2 regions of the Ornithinibacter aureus genome follow, and region 2 is predicted to be linked to the other one. Evidence: predicted binding sites of a transcription regulator. Region 2 holds the regulator's gene; the other holds the start of a gene.
The links. The regulator LexA, encoded in region 2, represses DNA repair genes until DNA is damaged. The targets are predictions, from matches to a motif close to TCGAACANNTGTTCGA.
Positions count from the first base shown of each region.

Region 1: the regulator LexA is predicted to act here: its motif matches at 5,595-5,610, upstream of C8E84_RS12730 (HNH endonuclease signature motif containing protein).

Region 1 is NZ_VMSB01000001.1:2,659,130-2,675,009, reverse strand. Features, by position in the region: gene C8E84_RS12755 (single-stranded DNA-binding protein) at 1-170, shown strand, start outside; gene C8E84_RS12750 (hypothetical protein) at 183-746, shown strand; gene C8E84_RS12745 (hypothetical protein) at 878-1,183, shown strand; gene C8E84_RS12740 (hypothetical protein) at 1,865-2,494, shown strand; partial or broken gene C8E84_RS12735 (IS5 family transposase) at 3,201-4,124, shown strand; gene C8E84_RS12730 (HNH endonuclease signature motif containing protein) at 4,121-5,581, opposite strand; gene C8E84_RS12725 (PPi-type phosphoenolpyruvate carboxykinase family protein) at 5,930-9,355, shown strand; gene C8E84_RS12720 (cyclophilin-like fold protein) at 9,515-10,051, opposite strand; gene C8E84_RS18165 (zinc-dependent alcohol dehydrogenase family protein) at 10,048-11,070, opposite strand; partial or broken gene C8E84_RS18160 (multidrug effflux MFS transporter) at 11,092-12,363, opposite strand; partial or broken gene C8E84_RS12705 (MmyB family transcriptional regulator) at 12,513-13,333, shown strand; gene C8E84_RS12700 (alpha/beta hydrolase) at 13,639-15,477, shown strand; gene C8E84_RS18555 (hypothetical protein) at 15,377-15,619, opposite strand; gene C8E84_RS12690 (PepSY domain-containing protein) at 15,640-15,880, opposite strand, start outside.
Region 2 is NZ_VMSB01000001.1:1,032,067-1,047,946, reverse strand. Features, by position in the region: gene leuS (leucine--tRNA ligase) at 1-1,749, shown strand, start outside; SAM riboswitch class IV at 1,964-2,079, shown strand; gene C8E84_RS04990 (aminotransferase class V-fold PLP-dependent enzyme) at 2,123-3,598, shown strand; gene C8E84_RS04985 (ankyrin repeat domain-containing protein) at 3,869-4,171, opposite strand; gene C8E84_RS04980 (acyl-ACP desaturase) at 4,288-5,223, shown strand; gene C8E84_RS04975 (DegV family protein) at 5,288-6,211, shown strand; gene C8E84_RS04970 (glycerol-3-phosphate acyltransferase) at 6,215-6,823, shown strand; gene C8E84_RS04965 (ComEA family DNA-binding protein) at 7,260-8,093, shown strand; gene C8E84_RS04960 (ComEC/Rec2 family competence protein) at 8,090-10,561, shown strand; gene C8E84_RS04955 (LysR family transcriptional regulator) at 10,905-11,858, opposite strand; gene C8E84_RS04950 (NAD-dependent protein deacetylase) at 12,036-12,947, shown strand; gene C8E84_RS04945 (DUF4259 domain-containing protein) at 13,095-13,520, shown strand; gene lexA (transcriptional repressor LexA) at 13,674-14,396, opposite strand; gene C8E84_RS04935 (LysM peptidoglycan-binding domain-containing protein) at 14,645-15,028, shown strand; gene C8E84_RS04930 (hypothetical protein) at 15,358-15,880, shown strand, end outside.

The DNA.
Region 1 (15,880 bases), 1.6 Mb from region 2:
AGCTCCAAGGCGGCGCCAGCCGACTACGGGAGCAGTTCGTCGCCCGCCGCATCGGGCATGACTGCCTCCGCACCCGATACGTCGTAGACCGCGGCCAAGCCATGCCGCCAGAGCGGCGTGTCCGCGAGGCTGCGGTGGCCAACCAGCCTTCCCCCGCCGTCGGCACCTGATCGGCGTCAGCAATGAGCACACGAGTTGAGCCGGCCCAGGAAGGCCTGGACATCGAAGACCTCGAGTTTGCGCAGGGCGGGTTCGACGGGCCCGGTTCCGGGTTTGGGGTCGCCGACGTCAATGACGGCCAGGTCCTGCGTCCGATCAACTGGAACCTGCTCACCGCGGAGGAGGCTCTGCTGGAGTGGGCCGACCTGGACGCCTGGGTCCAGTGGCTTCGCCGTACCTTCGGGCTCCCGCCGAGTGTGGTGCCCCCGCTGTGGCACCGCCACGACGAGCTGGTCTGGGAACTCTCCGCCCTGCATACCCACTGGCTCAACGCCTACGACCCCGACGGCACACCATCAGGACCGATCGGCTGGCTTCGCGACTTCGCCGACGCCCGTCACCGACTCCGCGAGTGGGTCTCCAGCGCCGGCTGTCGTCTCGACCGTGACCGCCCCACCCGGCAGACCGCCTGGCCCGGGGAGGCACCACCCGAGGCCAGCGGTGAGGTCGAGATCCTCGACCGCCAGGCCGACTTCGTGCGGTTCGTCACCGAGGACGTCGCCGCCCGACGCCGCACCGAGGAGTAGGCCCCGAGTCCTGACAGTCCACCTGGTCGCTTCATCTGACCCGGTTGTCCACATCCGTACCGACTCACGTCACGTGAACCGACCCGCCTCTCCCACGGTGGAAGACACCCCTGGCAACCACGGAGGTTCTCATGCTGCTCGCCCACGCGCTCACCGTCGGGCAGGCCCGCTCCCGCCTGGCCGCTTTGGCCGATCGCGCCGTCACGATCGAGGCCTCGAGCGGCTACGAGGGTGTCCTGCTCCGCCTGGACGCCATCCACGGCGAGGACATCCCAGCCATCCACACGGTCGAGACGCATGACCGCGACGAGCTGTTCGCCCTTGCTCAGGGCGCGATCGAGGACCTGACCGGTCATGGCCTGGACCCCCTGACCGTCGAGCTGGTCCTGGACCTGCTGCACGCAGCCAGGGGCCTCGACGAGCCCGATGAGCACTGATGTACGGCCAGAACGCCGGCGTGCTGCGCGAGAGCCTGCGCGAGCTGCTGACCTTCCACCGCATCCAGCACCGCATCGGCGGAGCGGGACCTCGGCACGTGCCGGCGACCACCACAGCTGAGGAGCGCGAGCTGATTGGCGCACAGATCGCCCGTTACCGCCACAGCGTGCTCACCTGGTGCCACCAGGGCCTCTACGCAGCGAACCCGCACATCGACCACCAGACGCTGACCCGACGCACTCGCGGGCCGGTCGACGAGCTGCGCCACCGACTGGGTATCGCGCTCGGCAGTGATCACGCAGGACTACCCACGCTCGAGGAACTGACCACCACCCATCCATTCCTGCTGGTCGAGCTGTGGCGGCACGCCGCCCGCGCCTGCGCTCTCGGTGAGCACGACTTCACCGCGGGGGCCGGCTACGGCAGGCTCTCCAAAGCACAGGCACTGACCCTCGTCCACGACATCGCGGAGGTCACCGAAGCCCTGCTCGCTCTGGACCGCCGCTACGACAGCGTCCCCGGCTGGCAGCACCTCACGAACCCGACCCGACTGGCCCCGCGCGGCGCAGGCCTGCGCGAGCTACTCCCGCTACAGCGACCCCTCCTACTCCATCGACCACCTTGGCTGGGCCCCGCCCGTCCAGCTCGCCGACGAGCCAGCGCTGCCCGGTCTCGCCGGTGTGCTGCAGGCCCAGCACAACCTCCGGATCCACCTGCGCAGCATCCCCAACGCCCACAGCCTGCGCGTGGTCCTCGACTCCCAACGCCGCCTGTCGCATGAACCAGCCAGGCGGCTCACCTTCTCCGACCCTGCAGGCGCTGCCCGCTGGGCGCAGCGGGGCCTGACCTACGCAAGGCTCGTCCAGCAGACTCGCGACATCGGCGGCAACGTCGGGACCGGGGGTCTGGCCGCAGGCCAGGGCTCGATCGCCGCGAGCCGGATCCAGAAACTCCCCCACGACGCACTCACCGACCCCACTCACACCCGGCAGTTCGAACGGATCAGCGCCGACATCGACGAACGCGTCGCTCACGCGCTGCGCTACGGCATCACTCAGCGTCTCTACTTCCAGCGAGCCAACGTCCTCGGACTCCAGAACCGCGACGGGACCCTGGAACACGTCATCCGTAAGAGGTTCATCCCGATGACCGGCCCGCTCAAAGCCACACTCATCGACCTCGCCAGCAACCTGTTGCGACCTCAACCGCCCCGAGACCTCCCACGCCCGGGCGCCGCCGAGAGCCGGATCGACTTCCAGGCCGCCCTGCACCACCGCCGCGGCGACACCCGACCATCGCAGATGCTGTAACCAGTCCGTGCTTGCGGTCAGGCAAGCCGATGAGTCTTCTCCGCCCCCACCACCTCGACGCGCAGCGTCCCACCGAGCTTTCAGGTTCGGCTCCCTCGAGGGGGCCGAGCCGCCGGCGTTGCGCCGTGGGCGCGGATGATGGCCTGCGCGATCGCCATAGAGGCTCGATTAGGGGCCGATCCTCCACAGTCTGCACGGTAAGGGCTGCACACCTTCACTCACGAGGGCAAACCTGTCGTCGAGACCACGAAGGAGCACACGATGAGTACCACCGTCGACACCAGCCACCAGAACATGATCCTGACCATCGACGAGGCGGCGGCCTACCTGGCGATCCCGAAGGCGACGCTGTACACCTGGCGGACCCGCCGGGGTGGGGTTCGGACCTCGCGCCGTGAAGATGGGCGGTTGCCTGCGTTACCGGCGCGCGGACCTCGACGCCTGGATCGTCGAGCACCTCGAGCCAGCAGAAAGCGAGTAGCGCATGGCCAGGCCGCCACTCCCCCTCGGCACCTGGGGGACCATCACCACTGAGAAGATCCGCGACGGCAGCTATCGAGCACTGACCCGGTTCCGTGACACCGACGGTAACACTCGTCGGGTCACCGCGACGGGTCCGAGCAAGGCGGCTGCAGAAAGAGCGCTCCGAGACGTGCTAGAGCGTGTCTGCTAATGATCTGGGGCCGGGCCCGGCATCGTTGCGCTCATGCTTCGTGATGGCGTGATCAGTGACGAGTTGTGGGATGTCCTGGAGTCGGTCATGCCGCAGGATGACGGGCGTCGTGGCCGCCCGTGGAACGACCACCGCACGACGTTGGAGGGGATCATCTGGCGGTTCCGCACCGGGTCGCCGTGGCGTGACCTGCCAGAGCCGTTCGGGCCGTATCAGTCTGTCTGGCAACGGCATCGGCTGTGGTCCACCGACGGCACGTACGGGCGGATGCTCGCGGCGGTGCGCGAGCAGGCGGAGCTGGACAGCGACGAGTTGGAGACGATCCTGTCGATCGACTCCACGATCGTGCGGGCCCACCAGCACGCGGCCGGCGCCCGTCGGGACTCCGTCGTCGGCGGCCCTGCAGGCGACACGGGGGGCAGGATCGAATTACACGAATTCTCGGGTGGTGCCCGGGGAGCCGCCTGACCATGCGTTGGGTCGCTCCCGCGGTGGGCTGAGCACGAAGATCCATGCCCTGGCGGATCAGACTTGCACGCCGGTGATCGCGTTGCTGACCGGCGGCCAGGCCGGGGACAACCCGATGCTGTCCACCCTGCTGGTGGCCTTGGCCGAGAGCGGGCACGAGCAGGACTTCCGGCTCCTGGCTGACAAGGCGTATTCGCACCCGAGCACCCGAACGTTCCTGCGGGGCAGGCGGATCAAGCACACCATCCCGGAGAAGAGCGACCAGATCGCCCGCCGCAAAGCCAAGGGCTCCAAAGGCGGCCGACAGCCCGGGTTCGACAGCGACCTCTACAAGCAGCGCAACACCATCGAACGCTCCTTCAGCCGGTCAAGCAGTGGCGCGGACTGGCCACCCGCTACGACAAGTACGCCGTCACCTACCTCGGCGGCTTCCTCCTCGGAACGGTGATCCTGACCCACCGAGCCCGACCATTAACAGACACGCTCTAGAACGGTGGTTCGCCCCAGTCGGTGGGTGGTGCGCTCACGGGGGGCGTGGCGGATTGGAGCAGGAGTTCGCGGTGAGTGGCCGGTCCTCTGTCCTGGGTTCGGGGCGCCGGTGGGGGTGGTGGCCAGATGGTGTGGTCGGCGTGGGTGATGCGTTTCTTGCCCGTGGGTGAGACCCATTCGACGGTGCCGTCCGGGGTGAGGGTGTAGCGCCACCGGCCGCGTTGCTTGAGGCGGTGGTGCCGCCGGCAGAGCCCGCCGAGGTTGGCCGGGGACGTTTCCCCCTGCGGCCACGGCTTCACGTGGTCGAGGTCGCACGCTCGGGCGGGCCGGTCGCAGCCCCACATCCGGCAGGTGCCGTCCCTGGTGGTCACGAAGTGGGTGATGCCCGTGGTCGGGCGGTACGCTCCCGTCACCGCATCCAGGACGGTCCCGGTGCGCGCGTCGAGCAGGGCACGGGCGACGTCCAACGGGACGGTCTGCAGCAGGGCCTCGATCGTGTCGACGTCGATGACCCCGATCCCGGGCATCTCGCACCCGCTGAACACCGTCGAGATCCGGAACGCCTCGCCCAACCCTTGACCACCCACCGCGGGAGGGAACTCGCCGCCCGACGCGGCATCCGGCGCGGTGGTCTGGGGTGTCGTGTCGGTGATGACGGGGATGCCGAGGGTGACGTTCGCGGTCACGTTCACGTTGCGCAGCATCAGGTCAGCGAACGCGTCCGCCCGGGCCTGGTCCAGCGTGAGCGACTCATCCTTGTCCGCGTACTGCCCACCCACGGTGGTGATCGCCGACCACGCCGCCGCCGACGTCGCCGCCGGCAGCAGCGCCGTCCACCACGTCGCCCCGTCCGGGCCCGGGCGCACCTCCACGAACCGGTCGCGAGCGGTGCGACGGGTCACCGCCGCCAGCTGCTCGCTCGCGACACGGGTGGCGACCCGCCGCGTGAACGCGCCCACCCGGCCCGGGTCGAGATCGGCGAGCTTGCCAGCCATGATCGCGTCGACCTTGGCGCACGCAGCCTTGTCCAACCCCTCGCACACGGTGACGACCTTCTGCACCGTCGCCGTGCACACCTCACCGGCCAAGACCTTGCCCAGCAGCAGCGGGAACCGCTCGCTCAGGGCCGCCCCCAGCGCCACCCGACGGCCCGCGACCCACTGCCCCACCCCCGTGGCCAGCGACACCTCCGTGCCCGCCATCGCGTCGATGAACCCCACCTCGTGGTGCACCTCCACCGGCCCACGCTCGGTGAGCCGGGTCTCGTGGCACGCCGCATGCGCCGCCGCGACCAGCTGGGCACCCTCGCCGCAGTTCAGCACCCCTTGGAGCTCACCGGTGACCTCGAACAACTCCTCCGAGGTCATGCCCTGGGCCTGCTGCGCGAGCAGTTCCCCCACCTGCTGGGCATCGGCGCGTAGTGCGGCGATGCGCTCTCGGAGCTGGGTGCTGGACATACCAGAAGTGTACTCGATCAGACGTTCGACACCAAGCCGAACCGTGTACGAAAACCGCTGTGACACAGCCACTTTCACACAATGTTTTGACCCTGTTCAGGTACCTTCCCGGCCTCTCCCGGAGCCCCTCACCGGCCCGCGCGACGACGTCGAGAGACCCGCCAGAACCGACGCTGCAGGGCGAGCGACTGCCCCCACCTCGGCACCCCCGCTGAGCTCGACACCAGAAGGTTCATGATCGCCGGGGAAATGAAACCTCGGCGAAGGTGAACCTTGTGGCATCGGGCGGGAACGTTGATGAGGCTTTCCTGAATGGCAAAGCGACCCCGGCAGGGACAGACTGGATCCGTGACTGTCACCGAGAACACCGCCGTCCGAACCGCTGCGCAGAACGCCGGCATCAACCTGCGGCTCGCCCAGCTCGGCCTCCCTCTCCCGCAGGGGTTCGAGGACACCGAGGCCGCGCGCCTGGCAGCACCGATCCTGGCCCGCCAGCGCGAGCTCAGTCGGCGGCTGGCCGACCGCCTGTGCGCCGCTGACGGCCGCATCCAGGCCTTCCTCGACGACTACCTCGCCGACACCGGCGAGCAGCCCCAGCTGCCGCGGCGAACCCTCGTGCTGGACGAGCCGGGCCTGGCCCGCGAGCTGTCCCTGCCCTTCGACGGCGACACCTTCACCTCACCCCTGCTGAGCAGCTACCGGCTCGTCAACGGGGTGCTGCACAACCCGGCCAACGACCGCCGCACCACGGCCGGGGTCTTCCACATCGCCGAGGGTGGCCTGCCGATCCCGGACGACAAGATCGCCGTGCCGAAGGCCGTCTTCGCGAAGCTGCTCGGCCTTGCCTTCCAGCCGCCCGAGGTCGACATGGTGCTGCCCTACTCGGCGAACCAGCCGAACCCGGCCGCCTGCTTCGTCTCGCTGCACCTGCGCCCGCTCGTCGCCCCCGAGGTGCCGGGGTCGGTGCGCGAGAAGCGGATGGAGACGCGCTTCATCGTGCCCGGCGGCACCGTCGCGAACCTCGACTTCGTCGAGGGCATCTTCGGCAACGGCGGCGACCCCTACCTCCCGGAGAACGACGCCTCGCTGGCGCCCGAGACGTGGACCGGCCACACCGGCTGCGTCATCCTCGCCCCGCACCTCATCCGCGTCACGAAGAAGGAACTGGGCCTGCCCCATATCGACGACGCCACCGAGCGCCAGCAGCGTGACGGCATGTGCTGGAGCGACGACAGCGAGCTCTACAACGGCGGCAAGGCCTTCAAGATCTGCGCCCGTGACGAGCGAGGCGTCATCGTCACCGTCATCGCCGACACCTACTTCGGGTACTGCAAGAAGGAGGTCAAGACGCAGATCTCCTACTCCGCCAACCTGTTCGGCAACGCCGAGGAGGAGCACTCCGGCGGTGCGCTGGTCTTTGCGAGCTACAACCTCGGTCAGGAGTACTCCGGCAAGTACTCCGGCGTCGCGGATGCCGCTGGCACCACCGATGCCGTGAGCGTCGCCGACGTCGTCGCCCGCGACCCCCAGCGCTTCACCCTCCAGCCGCAGGGCCACGCCGTCGACGGCGAGCAGCCGCACATCGTCATCGTCCCCGCCGAGGCGCGCTTCTCGATGAAGGACATGAGCATCACGTGGGGCGACACGAACGGCATCCCCCTGCGTGCCGACACCGTGTACCTCAGCCCCAGCGGCTACCGGGTCACCGTCGCGCAGCAACCCCACGACCCCAGCACGTGGACCCTCGTCGGCACCGCGGCGACCGCCACGTCGTGCCACAAGCCGGCCACGGTCTCCGGCGGCGGCAAGTCCGAGATCTCCAAGGCCATCACCGACGCGTTCATCGTCGGCTCGGTGTTCGTCGCCGACGTCGACGCCGATCTGGATGCCGTCGCGGCCATCCTCGATCGCGACCTCGCCGACCGCTTCCTCGACCCGGCCCAGCGGGGCACCGACCACCGGCCGATCCTGTCCCCGGAGCGCTCGATCGGGTCGGTCATCAAGCTGCTGACGCCGTCACCCTCGACGTACACCGACGAGTACAACGCCGGGCTGCGCACGATCCCGCCGTACGTCAAGGAGCTCGTCTACGTCGTCAAGCGCTCGTACCAGCCGCACTGGGGCCAGGACTGGCGCAGCCACTTCAGCGTCGCCGAGATCGACGGGCGCACCGGCAACTCGCTGCACCTGGACGGCACGAAGATCACCCTCAACATGCTGCGGGTGGGCTTCGACACCGACGGCCGGTGGCGCCTGTTCAGCCTGCGTCACGACTTCGCGCCCGCGGTGAAGGTGCAGACCCAGGACGACATCACGGCATCCACCGTCGTTCCCGGTGACCAGCTGGGCCTGGACCCGAATCGCTCCTACAAGCTCGTCGAGAACTGCGAGAACCTGCTCTTCCAGCGGCCCGACGACGCCATCCACCGCGGCTACGACTCGGTGGCCGAGCGGGACATCGCGACCCCCGGCACGTTCCTGTCCAACTTCGCCCCGCTCACCCACGCGGATGCCGTGGCGATGCGTGACGACGCCGTCAGCTTCACGGCGTTCACCGAGCCGATGGCCACCCTGATCCGCGAGTTCGCCGACACCCCCGAGGGGGTCGGGCCCGACTTCGTCGTCAGCTCGGCGAACCCGCGCATCGTCGACGGGAAGCCGTCGAAGAACCCGCGCTACCTGCAGCAGCGCCCCGACCTCACCAACGCCAAGGCCACCGCGGTGGCCCAGCTCAGCGAGCGCCTGGCGGCAGGGATGCCGGCGAGCGCCCCGCTCCCCCGGCCCGTGGACGTCGTCGCGGCCGGTCGGCGCAACAACCCGCCCGAGGGCGGCGTCCCCGCCCTGTGCTCGTACGGCCCGCTGCACTACATGGAGGTGCCCGAGCTCTTCATGGAGTTCATCGCGTCGATGACGGGCAAGTCGCCGTCGACGACCGGCGCCGGCTCCGAGGGCGCCCTGACCAAGGGGCCGTTCAACGCGCTGCCGACGATCATCGACCTCAACGCCAACCTGCTCAGCTACGTGCTGACCGGGCACGACGGCTGGCTGTCCGCGGCCGGGTTCGTCGGGCCGCACGTGCGCGTCGACCACGATGTCTCGCTCCTGGTTCCGGAGCTGTTCACCCGGATGACCCCGCAGGAGCGCGATGCGCGCAACCTCATCGCCGAGGGCGCCCTGGAGAAGGTCGAGGACGTCGAGCACGACGGCCAGCGCGTGCCCGCGAGCCGCCTGGGCTACCGGATGACCGAGACGATGGCGACGAAGTACTTCGGCCGCATCTTCCTGCACCCCGAGGTCGTGTTCACCCCCGAGATGCTGCGCCCCGAGCTGCAGGACCCGGCCGTGTTCGCGGAGTCCGTGACGACCATCGCGATGACCCACGAGCGGGTGGCGCGGGCCTTTGTCAAGGACGGCACCATCGACCTCGCGATCCCGCCGCTGCGGGCGCTGCTCGAGATCATGGCCGACGGCGTCACCGCATCGGGGCTCACCCTGGACTCGCCCGAGTTCCGGGAGATGTTCACCCGGGAGTCTGTGCTGGCCTCCGACTGGTACGCCGAGCGCCTGGACGCCAAGCAGGATGCCGCCCGGTCTCGCGCCGACGCGGGTCTCGCCGCGATCGAGAAGTTCGTCTCGACCCCGGGCAACGAGGAGCCGACGCAACGACTCGGGATGCCGGGGCGCGTGGACGCCGCGCGCGCGGAGTCCCAGCGCCTCGCCGGACCGGAGTTCCGGGAGATGCTCGTCGGGACCACGGGGAGCACGCCGCTGTAGGTCGCCTACGCGGTGGGCCCACCTCGCGCAGCCAGGCCGCGACGGTCTCGGGCTGGGCGTCGTTGACCCAGCCTCCGACGCCGCTCTCGGACCCGGCGAGGTACTTCAGCTTGCCGCACCATGACGGGCACCAGGCTCCGAGAGTAAGGGTGCCGGCGACTACGAGCCAGCGATCGCCAACGTCGCCGTGACTGGGCCGTCCATCTCGGCGATCCGCTCGGCGGCGTCGCCCTCCATCCGACCCAGGACGACGATGCCCGTGAAGTACGACTGGTCGCCGTAGTAGAGCACGACGTGGCTGCCCGGAGCGTAGTACCCGAGGTCGCCCACGTCCGGGTCGGCCCCGGCGGGCTGGGCCTCCAGGGACAGCGGCGACGGGAGCGGCCCGGTCTTCTCCACGCCGCCGTGGTCGACCATCTCCACGGTCACCGGCAGCTGGGCCACGAGGTCACGGCTGGCTGCGCTGTCGGCGAGCGTGGCCGTGAATAGCTGGCCGCTGATCCTGATCTCGATCTTCATGACATCCTTCTGGGTTGGTGCAGAGGTTGCAGTGGTGGGGGGCGCGGTGGTGGCGGTGGCAGCAGTGCTGGGGGACACGGCATCCGGCGTCGTCGTTCCTGGAGACGCACACGCGGTGAGCGCGAGCGCGACCAGGCCGAACAGGGCGGCCGCGCTCCTGAGGGGCCCGGGGGTCATGGGCGCAGCAGCGCCTTGATAGCGCGTCGCTCGTCCATCGCGCGGTAGCCCTGCGCGGCCTCCTCGAGCGGCAGCCGGAGGTCGAAGACCTTGCCGGGGTCGATGGTGCGCGTCCAGATGAGGTCGATCAGCTCGGGCAGGAAGCGCCGCACGGGTGCGGGGCCACCGTGCAGGTGCACGCCGGAGAAGAAGAGCTCGTCGCCGGGGATCATCACGTCGTGGGAGACGCCGACGTAACCGACGTGACCTCCGGGGCGGGTGGAGCGGATGGCCTGCATCATCGCCTCCTGGGTGCCGACCGCCTCGATGACGCTGTGGGCGCCGAGACCGCCGGTGAGCTCCTTGACCCGGGCCACGCCGGCGTCGCCGCGCTCGGTGACGACGTCGGTGGCGCCGAAGTCCCGGGCCAGGGACTGCCGGTCGGCGTGGCGGCTCATGATGACGATGCGCTCGGCCCCGAGGTGCCTCGCTGCGAGCACGCCGAGCAGGCCGACGGCCCCGTCACCGACGACGGCCACGGTCTTGCCGGGGCCGGCCTGCGCCGCGACGGCGGCGAACCATCCGGTGCCGAGCACGTCGGACGCCGCGAGCAGCGACGGGACCAGGTCGGGATCGGGGATGCCGGGGGTCGCCACGAGCGTGCCGTCCGCCAACGGGACGCGAGCGAGCTGGGACTGCGTGCCGATGGCGCCCATCAGCTCGGCGTGCACGCACCGCGACTGGTAGCCGGCGCGGCAGATCTCGCAGGTGTTGTCGGAGGCGAAGAAGGACCCGACGACGAAGTCACCGACCTTGACCTCGAGCACCGCGTCGCCGACCTGCTCGACGACGCCGACGTACTCGTGGCCCATGGGCATGGGCTCGGTGACGGCGTCCGCCCCCCGGTAGGGCCACAGGTCCGACCCGCAGACGCAGGTCGCCGCCACGCGGATCACCGCGTCGGTGGGCTCGATGATCGTGGGGTCGGGCCTGTCCTCGACGCGGACGTCGCGGGTGCCGTGCAATCTGACTGCTCGCATGGGGGGTTCCTCTCGGTGGAGTTGGTCGGACGGGGTGGGTCGGAGGTCTTGGGACGGACGGGTCGCCGCCATGAGCGCAGCCACGGACAGCGCGGTCAGGACGAGGACCATGGCGGCCATCGGCACGGCAGTGGCCTCGCCACCGAGGCCCACGATGGGCGCGACGACGCCGGCGGCGCACCACTGGAAGAAGCCGAGCACCGCCGAGCCGGTGCCGGGGTGGTCGGGCACCGATTGCGAGGCGAGCGCACCGGCGTTGGGGCCGATGAGGCCCTGGGCGCTCATGAGGACGAAGAAGCCGACGACGGTCACGGGCAGCGGCATGCCCCAGGCCACGGCACCCACGAGGAGGAGGGCACCGGCGAACCCCGTGCCGATCAGGCCGGTCGCGATGACGGTGCGGGTGGGCACGCGACCCGCCAGCCGTGCCGCGACCAGCGTGGCGATCGTCAGCCCGACGGCGTTCGCCGCGAAGATCACCGAGTACTGCACAGGCGAGAGCCCGTTCATGCGCTGCAGCACGAAGGCCGTGGAGGCCACGTAGGCGAATGTCACGCCCATGGACAGCGCCATGACGACGAGGTGGCCGACGAACGCGCGGTTGCCGGTGACGTGACGGGCCGCCCCGGCCACGGCGGCCAGGCCCCCGCGGTGCCGCTTCCCGGCGGGCAGCGACTCGGGGATCCAGACAGCGACCGCGACGACCATGAAGGCGACCAGGCCGGCAACGACCCAGAAGGAGACTCGCCAGTCGGTCAACTGCAGGAGGGCCGCACCCACGAGGGGCCCGACGATGGGCGTGACCCCTCCGACACCGGCGATGACGTTCAGGTTGCGGACCAGGCGAGGTCCCTCAGCGAGGTCGACGACGACGGCCCGGGCCGTGACCATGGCCCAGCCACCGGCGAGCCCCTGGACGAAGCGGGCCACCATCATGAGCTGGATCGACGGGCTCAGGGCGCAGGCCACCGACGCGACGGCCAGCACGGCGAGCGAGACGACGATTGGCCGGCGACGCCCCCGAGCGTCGGAGACCGGGCCGCCGACGAGCTGCCCCAGCGCCATCCCGACGAAGAACGTCGTGAGGGTCAGCTGCAGCTGGGTGGCTCCGGCTGCGAGGTCCTCGCCCACCCGGGGGAAGGCCGGCACGTACATGTCGGTGGCCAGCGGGGCGATCACGCTCATGAGGACGACCGTCGCGAGGAGGGCACGGCTGATCCCGGCCGCGGATGCCGGGAGCGGGCTCCCCGATCCCGCGCCGGGTCGTTCGTGGTCGACGGTGGCGATGGACATCGGCTCGCTCTCGGGTGTCGGGGGGTCTCGGGTGCCGGGTACGGCGTTCACACCATGGGACCTCACCGGCGAGGGGCGAGGAAGTCACCGTGGAGAGGTGTACCGACAGGGCATCCCACAGCGCGGTGCGGCCCCCTACGGTGGGAGGTGTGAACAACCGTGAGGAGGTCCGCGAGTTCCTCGTCTCGAGGCGCGCGAAGGTCACGCCGCAGCAGTCCGGCATCCCAGACCACGGGAACCGTCGCGTGCCGGGGCTGCGCCGCACCGAGGTGGCCGCGCTGGCCCAGGCCAGCGTCGAGTACTACGCCAAGGTCGAGCGCGCGCACCTGTTCCACCTGGCCCACGCGGCCGACGGCACCAGCGCGGGCATGCGACCCGCCGGCGCCCGACCCGGAAGTGGACTCCGAGGCCGGCCCTCCAGTGGGTCCTGGACGGCATCGCCTCACCCGCGATCATCCGCAACGGACGGATGGACCTGCTCGCGACCAACCACCTCGGGCGGGCGATGCACGCGTCCCTGTACGAGAGCCAACCGGCAAGCCCCCCGAACTTCGCCCGGTTCACCTTCCTCGACCTCGACGCCTCGCGCGGTTTCTACCCCGCCTGAGACCTCGCCGCCGACACGTGCGTCGCGATCCTGCGCGCCGAGGCCGGTCGCGACCCGCACGACAAGGACCTTCACGACCTCGTCGGCGAGCTGTCCACCCGCAGCACCGACTTCCGCCGCCTCTGGGGAACGCACGACGTCCGCTACCACGGCGCCGGCACGAAGCACTTCCACGACCACGTCGTCGGCGACCTCGAGCTCGCCTACGAGAGCATGGACATGGTGTCCGACCCCGGCCTGACCCTCACGATCTACGCGGCGGAGCCGGCATCCGCCACGGCCCACGCACTGGACCTCCTGGCCTCATGGACCTCTGCCGTCGTGGCCGGCGACGCCGACGCCCACGCCGACGGCATGAGCTGACCTCACACCGGCGTTCACCCCGTGAGGAGACCAAGGTCGACAGGCAGGTGGCCGCCAGGACACCGCGAGCCGAGTTCGCCGCTGGGCCCCTGACCTCACCGGTCGAGTCCGGCCCGGGCGAGCCAAGCGAACTGGTGGATGCAGATGACGACATGCGCGCCTCCCTCTCGGTGAGCCCGGCGCCGAGAGGACCATGCGGCGTTTCCGGTTGCGGGGACGGGCATCGTCACTCAGGATGGGTGTCGTGGCCTCAGGGGGGTCGCCACCACCGGGGTGGCGATGCGGTCCGTGACCCAAGGAGAGACATGCGCCGTCGACAGTTCACGTCCGTGGCAGGGCTGGCGGTGATCGGGGCGCTGGTCGCCGGCACGCTGTCCTCAGCCCCGGCGATCGCCCGCACGTCCACCACCACGACGGTGGTGTCGACGGCTGCGACGGCGGCATCCACCGCAGCCGCGGAGGCACGCCTCGTCGATCGGGTGCCCACTCCGCGCCCCACGTGGTTCAACTGCGACCCCTTGAGCGAGGGGGCGAAGTGCGCCATGGTGCCACTCCCCCTGGACTACGACAAGCCGACCGGCGCCAAGACCGAGGTCGCCGTGCTCCGGCTTCCGGCGCGCGACCCCTCCCGCCGCATCGGGTCGCTGTTCCTCAACCCCGGCGGGCCGGGTGGTTCGGGGGTCGAGATCGCCGCGATGGCGCCGTACTTCCTCAGTGACGCCCTCCTCGACCGGTTCGACATCATCGGCTTCGACCCTCGCGGCACCAACTTCAGCGACTCGGTGCGCTGCTGGCCGAACCTGGGCGCCCAGGTTGACGCGATCGAGCCTCTGTTCACCGTGCCCTTCCCCTTCGAGCGGGCCGAGGTGCAGGCATACACCCGCGCGTCGGAGGCATTCGGACGAGCCTGCTCCACGACCGGCACGCCACTGTCTGCATCGATGTCAACCGCCGAGGTCGCGCGCGACATGGATGTCCTGCGCCGCATGACGGGCGACACCAAGCTCACCTACCTCGGCTTCTCGTACGGCTCCTACCTCGGCACGGTCTACGCCAACCTCTTCCCGGCACGGGTGCGCTCGGTCGCGATCGACGGGGTGATCGACCCGGTGGCGTGGGCCGGCACCGCAGCAACGGCATCCGTTCCCCAGACGCAGCGCATCCGCTCCGGGGAGGGTGCCGCCAAGGCGCTCGCCGAGATCCTCAAGCGGTGCACCAAGGCCGGTCCGGAGTACTGCCAGTTCGCCTCCTTCGGCGACCCGGCGACGGTGTACGCCGAGATCAGGGCGTCACTCCAGGCCGAACCGCTCCAGATCATCGACCCGGAGACCGGCGAGAGCTTCGGCGAGCTGACGTACGCCGTGCTGACGGCCTTCCTGCTGAGTGACATGTACTCGCCCGAGGCCGGGTGGATCGTCGACATGGACCTGACATGGGTGTACACCCTGATGCACGGCGAGGCAGAGCCAGGCACCCCGGAGGCAGCCCGCCAAGTGGCCGCCGCTCGAGCACTCGGGGCGAAGGTCACGGCCCAGCGAAGCGCCGGCGCGGATGCCGCTCGCGACCTTCGCGACCGCGGTCGCGCCGTCGGGTGGGCCTTCCCCTACGACAACTCGCCCGAAGCCTTCCAGTCGGTGCTGTGCACCGACGGCCGCAACCCGTCGCGGGCGAGCAACTGGTCGGGCTACGCCGCCTCCACGGACCGCACCGCCCCCGACTTCGGGCGGATGTGGACCTGGGCCTCGGCACCGTGCGCGTCCTCGACGTGGACCGCGCGCGACGAGGACGCCTTCCGTGGGCCGTTCACCGCCAAGACCGCCAACCCCGTACTCGTCGTCGGCAACTACTGGGACCCGGCCACGAACTACGACGGTGCGGTCGCCACCTCGAAGCTGCTGCCGAACAGCCGACTGCTGCGCAGCGACAACTGGGGTCACACGGCCTACGGCACGTCGGCCTGCGCCACCACCACCATCGACCGCTACCTGCTGACCTCGCGCATCCCGCCGCGCAACAAGACGTGCCACGGTGACGTGCAGCCGTTCACCGAGCCCTTGGGCACCGAGGACATGCGACGTGCGACCCCCAGCCGACAGCTTCCGCCGGTGGTGCCGCCCATTCCGGGAGCAGTTCCGCGCACCTGACCCGCAGCACCCGCGGCGGCACCATCACTTCACCGACAGCGTGATCCCGGTGGTGTCGTCGCCCAAGGGTCAGCGTGTCCCCGTCGGCCTTGAGCGCCGGGCCCGAGGTGAGGTAGTCGGCCAGCCACGTGTCCTGCGCCATCAGCGCCTCGTCGCAGGCCATCATCGTGGAGGCCAGCGGTTCCGCGACCTGAAGCGGGTGCTGTGCTCGGGTGCCGCAGGCTCGGCCATCGAGACCACCGTGTCGTCGGGGCGCGCAGCCGCGACGGCGGCCAGCTGCTCGTCGTAGGCGACGAACACCGGGTCGGCCGGGACGCTCACGCGCACGAGGTCCTGGTGGACCGCGGGCTCGATCTGGAAGCGCAAGAGGTACACGAGGCCGGTGACGGCGAGCACGAGCACG
Region 2 (15,880 bases):
TCCGAGGGCAAGGACAAGACCGGTGTCTTCACCGGTGGCTGGGCGACCAACCCGGTGACGGGCACCCGTATCCCGGTGTTCATCGCCGACTACGTGCTCATGGGCTACGGCACCGGCGCCATCATGGCCGTGCCCGCGCAGGACGAGCGCGACTGGGACTTCGCCACCGCGTTCGACCTGCCGATCATCCGCACCGTGCAGCCCTCGCAGGGGCACGACGAGAACACCGCCTTCACCGGCGACGGCCCGGCGATCAACAGCAGCAACGACGACATCGACCTCAACGGGCTCGGGGTGGCGCAGGCCAAGGAGCAGATCACCGCCTACCTGGCCGAGCGGGGCCTGGGCGAAGCGACCGTCACCTACAAGCTGCGCGACTGGCTGTTCAGCCGCCAGCGCTACTGGGGCGAGCCGTTCCCGATCGTCTTCGACGAGGACGGTGTCGCCCACGCGCTGCCCGACGAGATGCTGCCGGTCGAGCTTCCCGAGGTGCCCGACTACAGCCCGAAGACCTACGACGCCGAGGACGCCAGCAGCGAGCCCGAGCCGCCGCTGTCGCGCGTCCCGGACTGGGTGGAGGTCGACCTCGACCTCGGTGACGGCCGCGGCACCCGCCGCTTCCGCCGCGAGACCAACACCATGCCCAACTGGGCGGGGTCGTGCTGGTACTACCTGCGCTACCTCGACCCGGCGAACGAGAGCGCTCTCGTCGACCCCGAGAACGAGGCGTACTGGATGGGCCCGCGCCCCGAGCCGGTCACCGGCGCCCCCGCTGGCACCCGCGACCCGGGCGGTGTCGACCTGTACGTCGGTGGTGTCGAGCACGCCGTGCTGCACCTGCTCTACGCCCGGTTCTGGCACAAGGTGCTGCACGACCTGGGCCACCTCAGCAGCGACGAGCCGTTCCGCACGTACTTCAGCCAGGGCTACATCCAGGCCCCGGCGTTCACCGACAGCCGTGGCCAGTACGTCGAGGCCAAGGAGGTCACCGAAGGTGTCGACGCCGACGGTCACCCGGCCTTCACGTGGAACGGGGAGCCGGTCACCCGCGAGTTCGGCAAGATCGGCAAGTCGCTGAAGAACATGGTCAGCCCCGACGAGATGTACGCCTCGTTCGGTGCCGACACCTTCCGCCTCTACGAGATGGGTCTGGGCCCGCTCGAGCAGAGCAAGCCCTGGGACACCCGGGCTGTGGTCGGCAGCCAGCGCTTCCTCCAGCGGCTGTGGCGCAACGTCGTCGACGAGGAGAGCGGCGAGGTCGTCGTCGTCGACACCCCCATCGACGATGCGACGAACCGGGTGCTGCACCGCACCATCGACGCCGTGCGCGCCGACTACGCGGGGCTGGGCTTCAACACGGCCATCGCCCGGCTCATCGAACTCAACAACGCCCTGACCAAGCTGCCCGGGGGAGTGCCTCGCGAGGCCGCCGAGCAGATCGTCCTCATGGTCGCGCCCCTCGCGCCGCACATCGCCGAGGAGCTGTGGGCCCGACTCGGACACACCGAGTCGCTGGTCCACGAGGCGTTCCCGGTGGCCGACCCGGCCCTGCTCGTCGAGGACACCGTCACCTGCGTCGTGCAGGTGCGCGGCAAGGTTCGCGACCGCATCGAGGTGCCGGCCGACATCAGCGAGGACGCCCTGCGAGAGCTGGCGCTGGCGAGCGAGAGGGTCCAGGCGGCGGCGCCGGACGGCATCCGCACGGTGATCGTGCGGGCGCCCAAGCTCGTCAACGTCGTTCCGGCCTGACGCGCCCCCACCCCGGAGGTTTATCGGGTGACCCGATAATCCCGATCCTCACCCGACAAGGCTTCCCGGGTGAAGTAGGGCGTTGCCGGGGGAAGTTGCGCCTCGGCTCTGCTCAGCTGCGAAACGTGCGGCGGATGCCCTGCCCGGCTGCACATCTCGCGACGTGGACCCGGGATGCCGTGGCGCGGCATCCGCTTCTACGCTTGCCCACGTAGGTCATGAGTGCCAGCGACAAGCCCCGGCTCGTTGGTCAGCAACCCTCCTTCCGCGGTGGGGTGCTCCGGGTGACGACCTGGTCGACGTCGAAACCGGCGCCGGCAAGCGCGGATCACGGGGTCACCCGAGGTCCACAGTCCCGACGGAGACCTCCATCGTGTCGATCGCCCCGAGCACCCAGTCCCACTCCATCCACCGCCGCCCCAGGCTGCGGGCCGTCCCCGACGTCGACCTGCTCGCCCCTCGCACCGGGTCGGATGCCGTCGCGCGCCTCGCGCACCCGTCGCACCCGTCGCACCGGGGCGCCGCCGGCCTCGACCACGCAGGCCTGCCCCCGGTGGTGCGCGCCGGCCTGGTGCCCACCCTGTCCGGAGACTGGGTCGACTACGCGAACCTGGACCACGCGGCATCCACGCCTGCGTTCGAGCGGGTCGCTCAGGCCGTGGAGTCGGCCACCCGCACGTACTCCAGCGTCCACCGCGGCACGGGGTGGCTCTCGCGGGTGACCAGCGCCCACTACGAGGCGGCTCGCGACGAGGTGGCCCGCTTCGTCGGTGCGCGTGAGGACGACGTCGTCGTGTTCACCCGTGGCACCACCGACTCGGTGAACCTGCTGGCCCGGGCCCTGCCGCGCAACACCACCGTCATCGTGTTCAACTCCGAGCACCACGCGACGCTGCTGCCGTGGCCGAAGCGAGGAACGGTGCGCCTGCCCGTGCCCGGCAGCGCCCGCGACGCCGAGGTGCTGCTCGAGAGCGCCCTTCGTGACCTGCCGGCCGGCACGGCTCGGCGACCGCGTCAGGCCCTCGTCGTGCTGACGGCGGCGAGCAACGTCACCGGCGAGTTCTGGCCGGTGGAGTCACTGACGGCCATCGCCCGTCGCCACGGCGCGCGCGTGCTGCTGGACGCCGCGCAGTCGGCCGCCCACCGGCCGATCGACCTCGCGGCGCTCGACGTCGACTGGGTCGCCTTCTCGGGGCACAAGCTGCACGCCCCGTTCGGCACCGGGGTGCTTGCCGGGCGCAGCGACTGGCTGGATGCCGCGGCGCCCTACCTCGCGGGTGGCGGCGCGACCGCGCAGGTCACGGCCGAGGCGACGCGCTGGGCGACGGGTGCTGCCCGCCACGAGGCCGGCAGCCCGAACGTGCTCGGCGCCGTGGCGCTCGCGGCTGCGTGCGCGACGATCCGCGAGCACCGGGCCGCGATCGACGCCCACGAGGCTGCACTCACGACGGCCCTGCGCGCCGGCCTGCGGGCCATCGACGGGGTGCAGACCTACTCACTGTTCGGTGAGGACACCGTCCGCGGGCCGGTCGTGACGTTCACCGTCGACGGGCTCGACAGCCAGCTCGTGGCGGCGGCGCTGTCGGCAGAGCACGGCATCGGGGTGCGGGCCGGCAAGTTCTGCGCGCACATCCTCGTCGACACCCTGCTCGAGGAGGGGTCGGACGAGCACGACAGCGCGGTTCGTGTCAGTGCCGGCCTGGCGAGCACCCCCGAGCACGTGGCCCGGCTGGTGGCGGCCGTGACGGCGCTGGCGGCTGACGGACCGGGCGCCGAGTACGAGCTGACGCAGCAGGGCTGGGCGCCGGTCGATGACACCCGCGAGCTGGACGCGCCGCTGCCCTGGTGAGCGATCGGCGCTTCGGCGGCCGACGACTTGGTGCTCCGGTGGCCCATCGCGGGGCTGGTGACCCGACCCTGCTCGAGGCTGAGAGAGGGGCATAGGGGTGCTGTCAGGAGACCTTTCGCCGCGCAAGGACTTCCTTGTCGGGCGCAAGGACTCCTGACAGCACTGGTACCCGGGCTCACAGGTTCGAGCTGGAGCGGCGCCATGTCACCCCGCGTCGGAACAGTTCTCGCCCCCACGCGGCGCAGGTTTCGCCCCACGTCGGCACAGACCTCAGGTGTCGGTGGCGCCCATCGCGACGAGACGCTCCACGACGCTGGTCAGCCCTCGGGCCCGAGCAGCCTGCAGCGGGGTCTGACCCTCGAGCACGGAGATCAGGGTCGGGTCGGCGCCGTGGTCGAGCAGCAGGTGGGCCATCCGTTCGTGCCCGAGGTCGATGACGGCGACGAGCACGGTCGACTGGTACTCGGCGTGCGAGAAGTTCACGTCGACGCCGCGGGCCAGGTGGTGCAGCACGAGGTCCTCGTCGCCGGCGCACGCGGCGCCGAACATGTCCTTCCAGTCGCCAGCAGCCATGCGGCAGAGGTTATCCGGGAAACGCCGCGCCACTGGGGTGGTCTGCGCGTCCGTGACGGTGCAGAGTGAGACTCCACGGAGGTGACGCCGGTCACAGCCGCTCCCGAGGAGGACCCATGGCCGATCTCGACACCGGACGACTGCTCGCAGCCCTCGAGCCCGTGGCGGAGGAGAACCTCAACCGCCACCTCGCCACCGCCCAGGAGTGGATGCCGCACGAGTACGTCCCCTGGTCCCTCGGCCGCGACTTCAAGGAGCTCGGCGGTGAGCCGTGGTCGGTGGAGCAGTCCCAGCTGTCGCCGATCGCCCGCACGGCGCTCGAGGTCAACCTGCTCACCGAGGACAACCTTCCGAGCTACCACCGCGAGATCGAGCGCGCGTTCGGCCGCGACAGCGCGTGGGGGGCCTGGGTGAACCGCTGGACCGCCGAGGAGGGCCGCCACGCGTTCTGCATCCGCGACTACCTGCTCGTCACGCGTGGGGTCGACCCCGACGAGCTCGAGCGGGCCCGCATGGACACCATGGAGACCGGTTACGACTCCGGTGACAAGCCGCTGCTCAACGTCTGCGCCTACGTCTCCTTCCAGGAACTGGCCACCCGGGTCTCGCACCGCAACACCGGCAAGTTCACCGACGAGCCGATCGCGGAGAAGCTGCTGATCAGGGTCGCCAAGGACGAGAACCTGCACATGATCTTCTACCGCAACATCATCCAGGCGGCGCTCGAGCTGACGCCCAACCAGACGATGCGGGCGATCACCGACGAGGTCGTGAACTTCCAGATGCCGGGCGCGATCATCCCCGGCTTCGGGCGCAAGGCCGTGCAGATGGCGATGGCCGGCATCTACGACCTGCGCATCCACCACGACGACATCGTCCAGCCGCTGCTGCGCCAGTGGGGCATCTGGGAGCTCGAGGGCCTCGACGCCGACGGTGAGGCTGCCCGCGACCAGCTCGCCGCGGCCGTCGCCGCCCTCGACGCTGAGGCCACCCGCTTCGTGGAGAAGCGCGAGGAGCGGGCGGCCAAGATCGCGGCACGCAAGAACGCGTGACCTGCCCACCGGCATCCGGCCGCTGCGACCTGTCGGGGCGGCGACCGACGACTACCCTGCTCGGGTGAGCACCGCCCTCGTCACCGACTCCACGGCCTACCTGCCGTCCGCGCTGCTCGACGGTCTGGACATCCGGGTCGTGCCGCTGCACGTCGTCGTCGGCGGGCGCACCCACTCCGAGGGCGTCGACATCGACCCCGCGGCCGTGGCGGCCGCCCTGCGAGCGTTCACCCCGGTCACGACGTCACGGCCCACCCCGGCGGCGTTCATCGACGCCTACGAGGCGGCGGCGGCCGCCGGCGCCGACTCGGTGGTCTCGGTGCACCTGTCCGAGGCGATGTCGAGCACCATCGGCAGCGCCCACCTCGCCGCGAGCGAGTCGCCGATCCCGGTGACGGTCATCGACTCGCGAGCACTCGGGATGGTGATGGGATTCGCGGTGCTCGCGGGGGCGCGGCTGGCCGCTGGCGGGGCATCGGCCGGGGAGGTCGCGGATGCCGTTCGCGCCACGTGCGCAGGAGCGAGCGTCATGTTCTACGTCGACACCCTGGAATACCTGCGCCGCGGTGGGCGGATCGGCAAGGCCGGGGCGATGCTCGGTTCGGCCCTGGCGATCAAGCCGATCCTCGGGCTGCGCGACGGGCAGATCGTGCCGCTGGAACGGGTGCGAACGTCGTCACGGGCCATCGCCCGTCTCGAGGAGCTCGCGGTCGATGCGGCCCAGGCTGCGGGTGCTGCGGATGCTGGGGGTGCCGGGGGTAATGGCGGCGGAGTCGATGTCGCCGTGCACCACCTCGACTCACCGGAGCGCGCCGAGCGACTGGCCGAGCGGTTGCGGGCGCGGCTGGGGCCGGGCACCGAGGTCGTCGTCGTCGAGCTCGGTGCCGTCGTCGGGGCGCATGTCGGGCCGGGAACGCTCGCCGTGGCCGTGGTGCCCCGCGTCGTGCCGCTCGTACCTCCGGGTGCGCCGCCTGCGGTGGCGCGCTGATCGATGGGCCTGTACGTCATCCAGCTGTGCGGCGTCGCCGCACTCAGCTTCCTCGTGGGATCGATCAATCCCGCGACGATCCTCGCTCGCGCACTCGGCCGTGACCTGCGGTCGTCCGGCTCGGGGAACCCCGGGGCGACCAACGCGGCCCGGGTGCTGGGCCCCCGCTGGGGGGTCGTCGTGCTGCTCCTCGACGTCGCGAAGGCGTGGCTGCCGAGCCTGCTCGTGCTGCGCAGCATGGGCACCCTGGCCGCCATCGTCGCCGGCACCGCCGTCGTGCTCGGGCACATGTTCAGCCCGTTCCTTCGTGGCAAGGGCGGAAAGGGAGTGGCCAGCGCACTCGGGGCGCTCCTCGCCATCGCGCCCTGGGTCGCGCTCGGGGCGGTTGTGGTGTTCGTGCTGGCCAAGACGGTGCTGCCGTTCGTCGGTGAGGCCTCCGTCGTGACGATGCTCGTCGTCGCCGCCGTCGGGGTGGCCGCCGTGGCGGGGGTGGTGCCCGGTGTCTCGCAGCTCGTCGGGGGGTGGCTCATCGTGCTGCCGCTGCTCGTGCTCTCGCGCCACCAGCGCAACATCCGGGCGTGGCTGATGCGTCGCAAGCGCCGCCAGGCCTGACTGGTGGCGCTGACGGTCGAGCCTGACCGCTGGTGCTGACAGTCGAGTTCTGACCAGCAAGCCTGACCGGTGAGCTGTGACCGCTGGCGCGGAGCGGGTGGTTGTCCACAGGGGGCGTCTCGGCGGGGTGTCGTCCACAGGCCGCGGGATCGAGGCGGCGGCGACCGCTCGGCGTTCGTACGGTCGATGCATGTCACGCCGTCACCCCGTCGAAGAGCTCTCACCGCGCGCACTGGCCCGCCTGCGGTCCCGACCGAGCACGTCCGTGCCGGGCCTGCCCGTGCCGAGTGCCTCGGTGTCGAGCGCCCACGAGCCGAGAGCCGCTGTCCCCAGCGCCTACGTGCCGAGCGAGCGCGACCTCACCCACGGCATCCGGCCACCGCAAGCGGGCCCATCGAGACCAAGCCCATCGAGCGATGTCGGGCGGCATGCTCGGGTGACCGCCCCCCGTGGGTGGTTCCGGCTGCCCGCGGCGTTCGTCGATGCGCGCTGGCAGCCCGGCCGGGCCGCCGTGCTCGGGGTGGTGGTCGTGGGGGTGCTGGCCGTGCTCATCTTCGGGCTGCGGGTGCTGTGGGCGAGCGCGGATGCCGAGGGCACGGTGATCGCTCCGGGCGGCGGTTCGCGCGCCGGGCCGAATGGGCTCAGTGCAGGCGCCGCCCCGGTGGGCGTGGCGCCGTCGGCGGGGCAGCGGCTGTCCACCACGGGGCCATCGGCGACCTCGGGCGCGCAGACGGCGCCGTCGGGGTCGGCGATTGCGGAGCCCGGTGGGGGAGGGGGGACCGCGGCGGCCGGCCCGGCATCCGCCGTCGTGGTCGTGCACGTCGTCGGCCAGGTCAAGCGCCCTGGGGTTCGCGAGCTGCCGGCAGGGTCGCGGGTGGCGCAGGCGGTCGCAGCTGCCGGCGGCGCGAAGAGCGGAGCGGACCTCAGCCGGGTCAACCTGGCGCGGGTGCTGACCGACGGTGAGCAGGTGCGGATTCCGTCCCCGGGTGATCCGGTCGATCCGCGTGAGCTCACCGGGCCCGGCGCTGCGCCCGGTGCTGGTGGCGGCGGCGCGGGTGGGGCCGGCGCGGGTTCCGGTGGGCAGGTGGCGCTGAACTCGGCCGACCTCGCTGCCCTGGACACGCTGCCCGGGGTGGGGCCCGTTCTCGCGCAACGAATCCTCGACTGGCGCACCCAGCACGGACGGTTCACGAGTGTCGACGAACTCGGGGAGGTGAGCGGCATCGGCGAGAAGCTGCTGTCCCAGCTGACACCGCTGGTGACCCTGTGAACGGGCTGAGCGATGCGGCATCCGGCGCGGGTGGAGCCGTGCTGAGCGAGAGCGACGGCCGGGCCTCAGCGCCCGGGGGTGTCGGCTTCGGGGCCGCCCTGGCCCGTCGCCGGGCGACCTCGAGCACCGACCTCAGGTTGCTCGCGCCAGCCGTCGTCGCGTGGGTGGTCGCCGCCGCGACCCTGGCCATGCCGGTGGCCGGCCACCTGTGGGTGGCTGCCGCGGCGATCGGGGTGGCCGCGGTGGCGAGCGCGGTGTCTGCGGTGTCCGGGGTGTCCGCGGCACGGTTCATGCTGTGCTGGCTGGTGGTGCTGACGATGGTGCTGGTCGTCATCCTCCAGCTGGCGGCGGCCGGGCACTCGGTGCTTCGCGTGCGCGGCGGGGTGCAGGAGCTCGTCGACCAGCGGGCCGTCGTGACCGCCCTCGTCGTCATCACCGGCGACCCGCTGACCCTGCCCTCGCGCGGTGACACCCCGCGGGTGCTGCGCGAGGCGACCGTGGTGCACCTCGACGCGCGCGGTCGTCAGCGGGCCGCCGGGGCGCCGGTGCTGCTCACCGGCGACGCTGTATTGACCGACCCCGCGTGGCGGTCGACGGTCCAGCTCACCGGCCGGCTGCGCCCCACCGAACCGGGCGATGACCGAGTGGCGAGCCTCGCAGTGACCGGCACCCCGAGGGTCATCGCGCCACCCGGTGCAGTTGCTTCGGCCGCCGAGCACCTGCGCGCAGGGCTGCGCGGCGCCGTCGACGGGGCACCAGCCGATCCACGCGGTCTGTTGCCCGGCCTGGTCATCGGCGACACGAGCCAGACCCCGCCCGACCTCACCGAGGCGATGCGCGCCACCGGCATGACCCACCTGACCGCGGTCAGCGGCAGCAACGTGGCCGTCGTCGTCGGTCTCGTCCTCGGGCTGTGCGTCCTGCTGGGGGTTCCCCTGTGGGCCAGGCCGGTGCTGGCGCTGGTGGCCCTGGCCGGCTTCGTCGTGCTCGCCAGGCCCGAGCCGAGCGTCGTGCGGGCCGCGGCGATGGGGGCGATCGGGCTGATCGGGCTCAGCAGGTCGCGGCGCTCGGCCGGGCCGCCCGTGCTCGGTGCGGCCATCATCGTCGTGCTCGTCGTCGACCCATGGCTGGCGAGGTCGTTCGGCTTCGCGCTGTCCTCGGTGGCGACCCTCGGTTTGCTGCTGTTCACCCGGCCGTGGGGTGAGGCCATCGGTGCCCGCCTGCCCGTGCGGCTGGCCTCGATGGGGCCCGCGCTCGCCGTGCCGGTCGCGGCCCAGGCCATGACCGCGCCCCTGGTCGTGCTGCTCCAGGGGTCGGTCAGCATCGTCGGCGTGGTCGCCAACCTGCTCGCCGCACCCTTGGTGCCGATCGCGACGGTCGCCGGCGTCGCGGCATCCCTGACCTCGGTGATCTGGAGCGATGGTGCCCGACTCATCGCCTGGGCCGGGGTGCTGCCCGCATGGGGCATCGCGAGGGTGGCCCGGTGGTTCGCCGAGGTCCCCGGCGGCACGATGCCGTGGCCGGACGGTGCGCCCGGGGCCCTGCTCCTCGCGGGGCTCACCGTGGTCGTGCTGCTCACGGGGCGTGCTCTCGCCACGGGGGCCGCCGCTCACCCGGTTCTTGCCCTCGGGTGCGTCCTGACGCTGGCCGCCTCACTCGTGCCCACCGGGACGGTCACATGGCCGCCGCAGGGATGGCGGGTCGTCGTCTGTGACGTCGGGCAGGGTGATGCCGTCGTGGTGCGAACCGGCGCAGACAGTGCCCTCCTCGTCGATGCCGGGCCCGATCCTCCACTCGTCGACGGCTGCCTTTCCCGCCTCGGGGTCACGACCCTGGATGCCGTCGTTCTCACCCACCTGCACGCCGACCACGTCGACGGACTCGTCGGGGCGATCGACGGCCGGCGGGTGGGCCAGCTGTTCATCACCCCGGTTCGCGAACCTGCCGACAGCGCGGCGCACGTCGACGCGCTCGCGGTGCGCCACAGCATCCCCGTACGGCCCTTGTCCGCGGGCGACCGGCTCACGCTCGGCGAGATGGATGCCGTCGTGTGGAGCCCGTGGCGACGCATCGCTGACGGGTCGGTGCCGAACAACGCGAGCGTGGTGCTTGCCGTGCGTGCCGGCGAGGTCGACGCCCTGTTGCTGGGCGACATCGAGCGTGAGGCGGCGCACGACCTGCTGCTGCGGTTGCGGCGCGAGCCGTCGATGGCTCAGGCGGCAGGTGGGTTCGATCTTGTGAAGACCCCGCACCACGGGAGTGCGAACCTCGATGACGACCTCATGGCGGCGGTGCGGGCCCCCGTCGGGGTGATCAGCGTCGGCGCCGACAACGACTACGGCCACCCGGCCCCGAAGCACCTGGACCTGCTGCGGCGCAACGGGTACGCCATATACCGCACCGACCAGCGTGGCGACGTGGCGATCGCCGAGCGTGGCGACGACGTCATCGTCACGACCAGCCGCTGACGGTGCTGGAGGGCGGGGACCTGCCTGCTGCCGGTCCGGCCTGGTGTTGGCCTTCGCGTCGGGTCGCTACGGCGTCCCTGCGCGACGGGTCACCCACGGCGTCCCTGTGTGAAGGATCGTCGTGGGCGTGTTCAACCCCTGAGGGCCCAGGAGGGTGTGCTGTCACGGACCGTTGCAGGACGAGAGGGATTCCTTGTCCGCCGCAACGACTTCTGACAGACCCCCACCGCCCTCTCCACAGGAGTTCACGTGTGAGGCGGGGTGGGTGTGCATGACCTCACGTGCAGCGCGAGGTGGGTGTGGGTGCATCAGCCCGATGGCTGACCGGCGGCAGCGGTGCCGCTCAGATCGAGAAGGTCGGCTCCGGGGCGCGCACCGTCGAGGCCGTCGACTGGGCCGCGGCGCTCTCGGTGAGGGCCTCGAGGGTCGCCTTGACCGCCGGCACGCGCTGCAGGTCAGAGGTGGTGACGGCCATGATCGAGCGACGCGACGCCGGGGTGATGGGCAGGGCGACGACGTCGGGGTGGTGCACCGTGCGCAGGATGAGGTCAGGGATGAGCGCCACGCCAAGACCCTCGGCGACCAGGCCCATGACGGCCACGTAGTCCTCGGTCTCGTAGGCGACGTCGGGGCGGAACCCGGCGTCGTGCGTCAGCTGCAGCAGGTGGCCCCGACAGCGCGGGCAGCCGGCGATCCACGGTTCGTCGGCGAGCACCGAGAGGTCGACGTTCTCCTGCGAGGAGACGCCGTGGCCCTCGGGAACGGCCAGGCGCACCTCGTCATCGAGGAGCTTGGTGATGACGAACTGGTCGAGGTCCTCCTCGCCCCGACCGATGTCGGTGCCCTCGTAGGCGAACGCCACCGCGAGGTCGCACTCGCCGGCCTTCAGCGCTGCCAGGCTCTCGGGGGGCTCGGCCTCGGTGAGGGTGATGCTGACGTCGGGGAAGCGCTTCTTGACCAGCGACAGCGCGCGCGGCACCAGAGTCGCCGAGGCCGAGGGGAAGGCCATGAGTCGCACCCGTCCGCTGCGCAGCCCCGCGATCGCAGCGACCTCTTCCTCGGCCGCGTCGATGGCAGCGAGCACCGGGGTCGCGTGGCGCGCGAGCACCTGGCCGGCCTCGGTGAGGCGGACGTTGCGCCCGACGCGTTCGACGAGCACGGTGCCCGTGCGCTGCTCGAGGCGCCGCACCATCTGCGAGATCGCCGGCTGCGTGTAGCCCAGCGAGGTCGCGGCCGCGGTGAAGCTGCCTTCGTCGGCGATGGCCTTCATGACCCGGAGTCCTGCGGCATCGATCATGCCCCGCATTCTATAACGCCGAGTTATCCCCTGCCATGACTTTCGTACCCCGGGTGATCCGACTTCTTGCACTCCAGCCACCTGATGGATGGGCGTGGAGGGGGCTGACGTGCAATCAGTCGGGGTGGGAGGTGGCTGGAGTGCAATAGGTCGAGGTGGGGTGGGAGGATCCACGCCATGCCGGATGCCGTCGCGCCACTCACCCTTGCGCTCTCCTCTGCGGCACCACTCACCCAGGCGTCGCTCGAAGCGGTGGCCGAGCTGCTGTTGGACCACCCGGGAACGCTCGTGCTCACCGGGGCCGGGATGTCGACCGACAGCGGCATCCCGGACTACCGAGGCCCGGACGGCCAGCGCCGGGTCACCCCTATGCAGCACGGTGAGTTCGTCGGCAGCAGCGCGGCTCGGCAGCGCTACTGGGCACGATCGTTCATCGGTTGGCAGCGGTTCAGCCACGCCGAGCCCAACGACTGCCACCGCTCGGTATCGGCGCTTCAGGCGCGTGGTGTGCTCGGGCCGGTCATCACCCAGAACGTCGACGGTCTGCACCAGGCCGCCGGCAGTCGAGATGTCACCGAACTGCATGGCACGCTCGCCGAGGTGCTGTGCCTGACCTGCGGCACACGCACCGACCGCGACCTGCTCCAGGCCCGCATGGCCGAGCAGAATCCGGGGTTCGAGGCGCTCGCGTCGGGCGAGGCGTCGGACGGGTCGCGGGTGAGCAGCCAGATCCGCCCGGACGGCGACATCGTGCTCGACGACGCGCTCGTCACCGCGTTCCACCTGCCGCACTGCACCACCTGCGGCGCCGACACCCTCAAACCCGATGTCGTCTTCTTCGGAGGCTCGGTCCCACGAGAGCGGGTCGACGCCTGCTACGCCCTGACCGACGAGGCGCCGGCCCTGCTCGTGCTGGGTTCGTCGCTGGCCGTGATGTCGGGACTGCGGTTCGTCCGGCACGCCGCGAAGCGCGGCATCCCCGTCATGGCCATCACCCGCGGACCCACACGGGGCGACGACCTCATGACGGTGCGCGTGGATGCCCCACTTCGGCCGAGCCTGCGCGCCCTGGTCGATCACCAGGCCTGACCCGTGGAGCGCTCCAGCGCCGGCCGGGCAACGGTGCGCCGCCGTGACGATCCGCGCCATGACGATCCGCCACATGACGATGCGTGAGTGACGCGGGCAACGCCCCGCCGCCGACCCGTCGTGCTCTGGCAGGCGTACGCTGAAACCATGGGAGCCACCGGATCAGGACCCTTCGAGAACGACGACGCACTCGACTTCCTCGGTGATCTGGAGGACCTGCCGCGCGACCAGCGACCGGCCGTCGTCCTGGCTGCGCTCGAGACCGTGCTCCGGTCGTCGGGGTACATCGAGGCGCCGGAGATGTGTGAGGCCGTGGCGGGTGCCGCAGCAGTGGGTGCCAGCGTGAATCCCGCTGCGGCACAGGGGGAGCCATACCTTCCGCAGTGGCTCATCGACGAGCCCCTGCCGACGGGCGATCAGGAGCTCGTGGAGAAGTCGCGGCAGGTGCTGCGCCGCGCGGTGCGCTCGCACGCCAACGAGTGGTGGGAGCTGTGGGAGGAGGCCGGGCTCGCCGGTGACGTCACGGCATCCTGCCGTCGGGCCCTGGCGTGGCTCGGCGACCGCGACGACTGATGCACCTGTCAGAGCGCGCCCTGACGGCGCGGGCCGAGGTTCGCACCACAAGGTTCAGGTGAGCACCACAAAAGAAGTGGTGCTCACCTGAAGGTTCCGGCATCGGGCGAGAAAGTTCTTCCCGGCTGCAGCCGCAGGCGCGGCGCAGGACCGTCAGACGCGGCGCAGGACTGCAGTGACCTTGCCCAGGATCGTTGCGTGGTCTCCGTCGATCGGTGAGAACTCCGGGTTGTGCGGCATCAGCCAGACCTTGCCGTCGCGCCGCTTGAAGGTCTTGACGGTGGCCTCGTTGTCGAGCATCGCCGCGACGATGTCGCCGTTCTCGGCATTGGGCTGCTGGCGCACGACGACCCAGTCGCCGTCGCAGATCGCGGCGTCGATCATCGAGTCGCCGACGACCCGCAGGAGGAACAGCGACCCCTCGCCGACGATCTGGCGGGGGAGGGGGAAGACGTCCTCGACGACCTCGTCCGCGGTGATCGGCACACCAGCAGCGATCTGACCGAGCACCGGCACGTAGGTGGCCTCCGGCCGCTGGTCGTTGATGCCGGTGACGTCCTCGTCGTCGTGGTCGGGCACGCCGCGGTAGCCGGGCTCGTCGCTCGCGGTGTCGGGGGAGATGACCTCGATCGCCCGGGGGCGGTTCGGGTCGCGCCGCAGGTAGCCCTTGCGTTCCAGGGCCGAGAGCTGGTGGGCGACCGAGCTGGGGGAGGTCAGACCGACGGCGTCGCCGATCTCGCGCATGCTCGGCGGGTAGCCGCGCCGGTCGATGGAGTTGCGGATGACCTCGAGGACCTTGCGCTGGCGATGGGTGAGCGCGCCGCCGTCGCCGCGGTCGGGCATCTCGTGGATGTCGGCGTTCCTCGGACGTGCCATGTCGACCCCTTCGGTCACGGTCACCGGCGCTGGTGTCAGTTCCGGTCTTTTCGCAGGTCAGGCCGACTGTCGGTGCTCGTCGGCAGGATCTCCTGCATGACACCACCCTACGAGTCTCGTACAGAGAATTCAAACATTTCTTCGAGGTGTGTCTTGAGTGGCTCGAACATTCGTGCTACAACTCGTACAGACGTTCTATCGAACACCGGTTCGACGGCGGCCTCGGCCCCCGAGATGGAGGAGACATCATGAGTGCACTCGCGTGGGACCACACCGAGCTCGGGTACGCCGGGCCGGCCCCGAAGCGTCCTCACCTCGTCCTCGTGCAGGGTGGCGCGCGAACCACGGCGGATGCCGGTGGCGTTCGCCTCACGCGCCGCGGTCGCCTGGCGCTGTTCCTCCTCGTGCTCGCGGTGGTCGCAGTGACCAGCCTGACCGGGCTGCGCGGGGCAGGGGCGAGTGAGCCGCTGCGGGCCGTGACGGTCGCCCCGGGCGAGACGTTGTCGCAGATCGCCGTGGCCGAGCTGCCGACTTTGTCGATGGACCAGGCCATCGTCGCGATCCAGATCGCCAACAACCTCAGTACCGCGCAGGTCAGCGCCGGCCAGCAGCTGGTGATCCCGAGCTCCTGACCCTCATTCCACCGGGTGCCGTGAGGCAGCCGGTGCCCCAGACCTGAGTCCCTCGACCCGGCTCAGAAACGCCGAAGGGCGTCACCCCCGTGCAGGGGGGTGGCGCCCTTCGTGCTGCTCGGCTCTCACGCAGTGGCGTTCGAGGTGCTGGACCTGGTCGATGTGGGCGGCCGGCCCGCCCGTGGTCATCAGCCGAATGGGGTGTGCGGGTCGTGCGCTGCGACGCTATCGTTCCGGGTGAGCGGGGGATCAACGGCTCTGTCCAGTCCCTGTGTCATTCATCAGTCACTGGCGGGTCTGTGCTGGCCCGTTGTCGAAAGGTCTGCCCCATGAACCGCCTTCTCAAGCCCTTGGTGCCGCTCGTCGGGGCCGCTGCCCTCATCGCGGCACCCGTCGCCTTCGCGGCTCCGGCGTTCGCCGCCGTGATCGAGCCCGACGACTCCATCCCGTTCGACCCCGAGCTGCTTGACCCGACGGTGTGGGAGGACATCCTCGCCGAGGAGGAGGACGTCGACGCGTGGTGTGAGTCCTTCGGCGACATCAGCACCCCGGTCGACATCCCCGAGATCACCGACGCCTTCCAGCTTCCTGAGGATGCCGAGCCCGCAGACTTCGGCTACTACCTCGCGGTTCTCGCGGGCTTCCCCGAAGAGGGCACGGAGGAGGACCCTGACCTCGAGCTCTACTGGGAGCCCTCGGTCGGTGATGAGATCGAGCACGCCGCCGGTCAGAACCTTGAGGTCATCCTCTGCGTCGCCGAGTACGAGGACGAGGTCAGCCCGAGCCCGTCGCCGACCGTCAGCACGAAGCCCTCGGTGAAGCCCACCGTCACCGGCCCCGTGGTCGAGACCG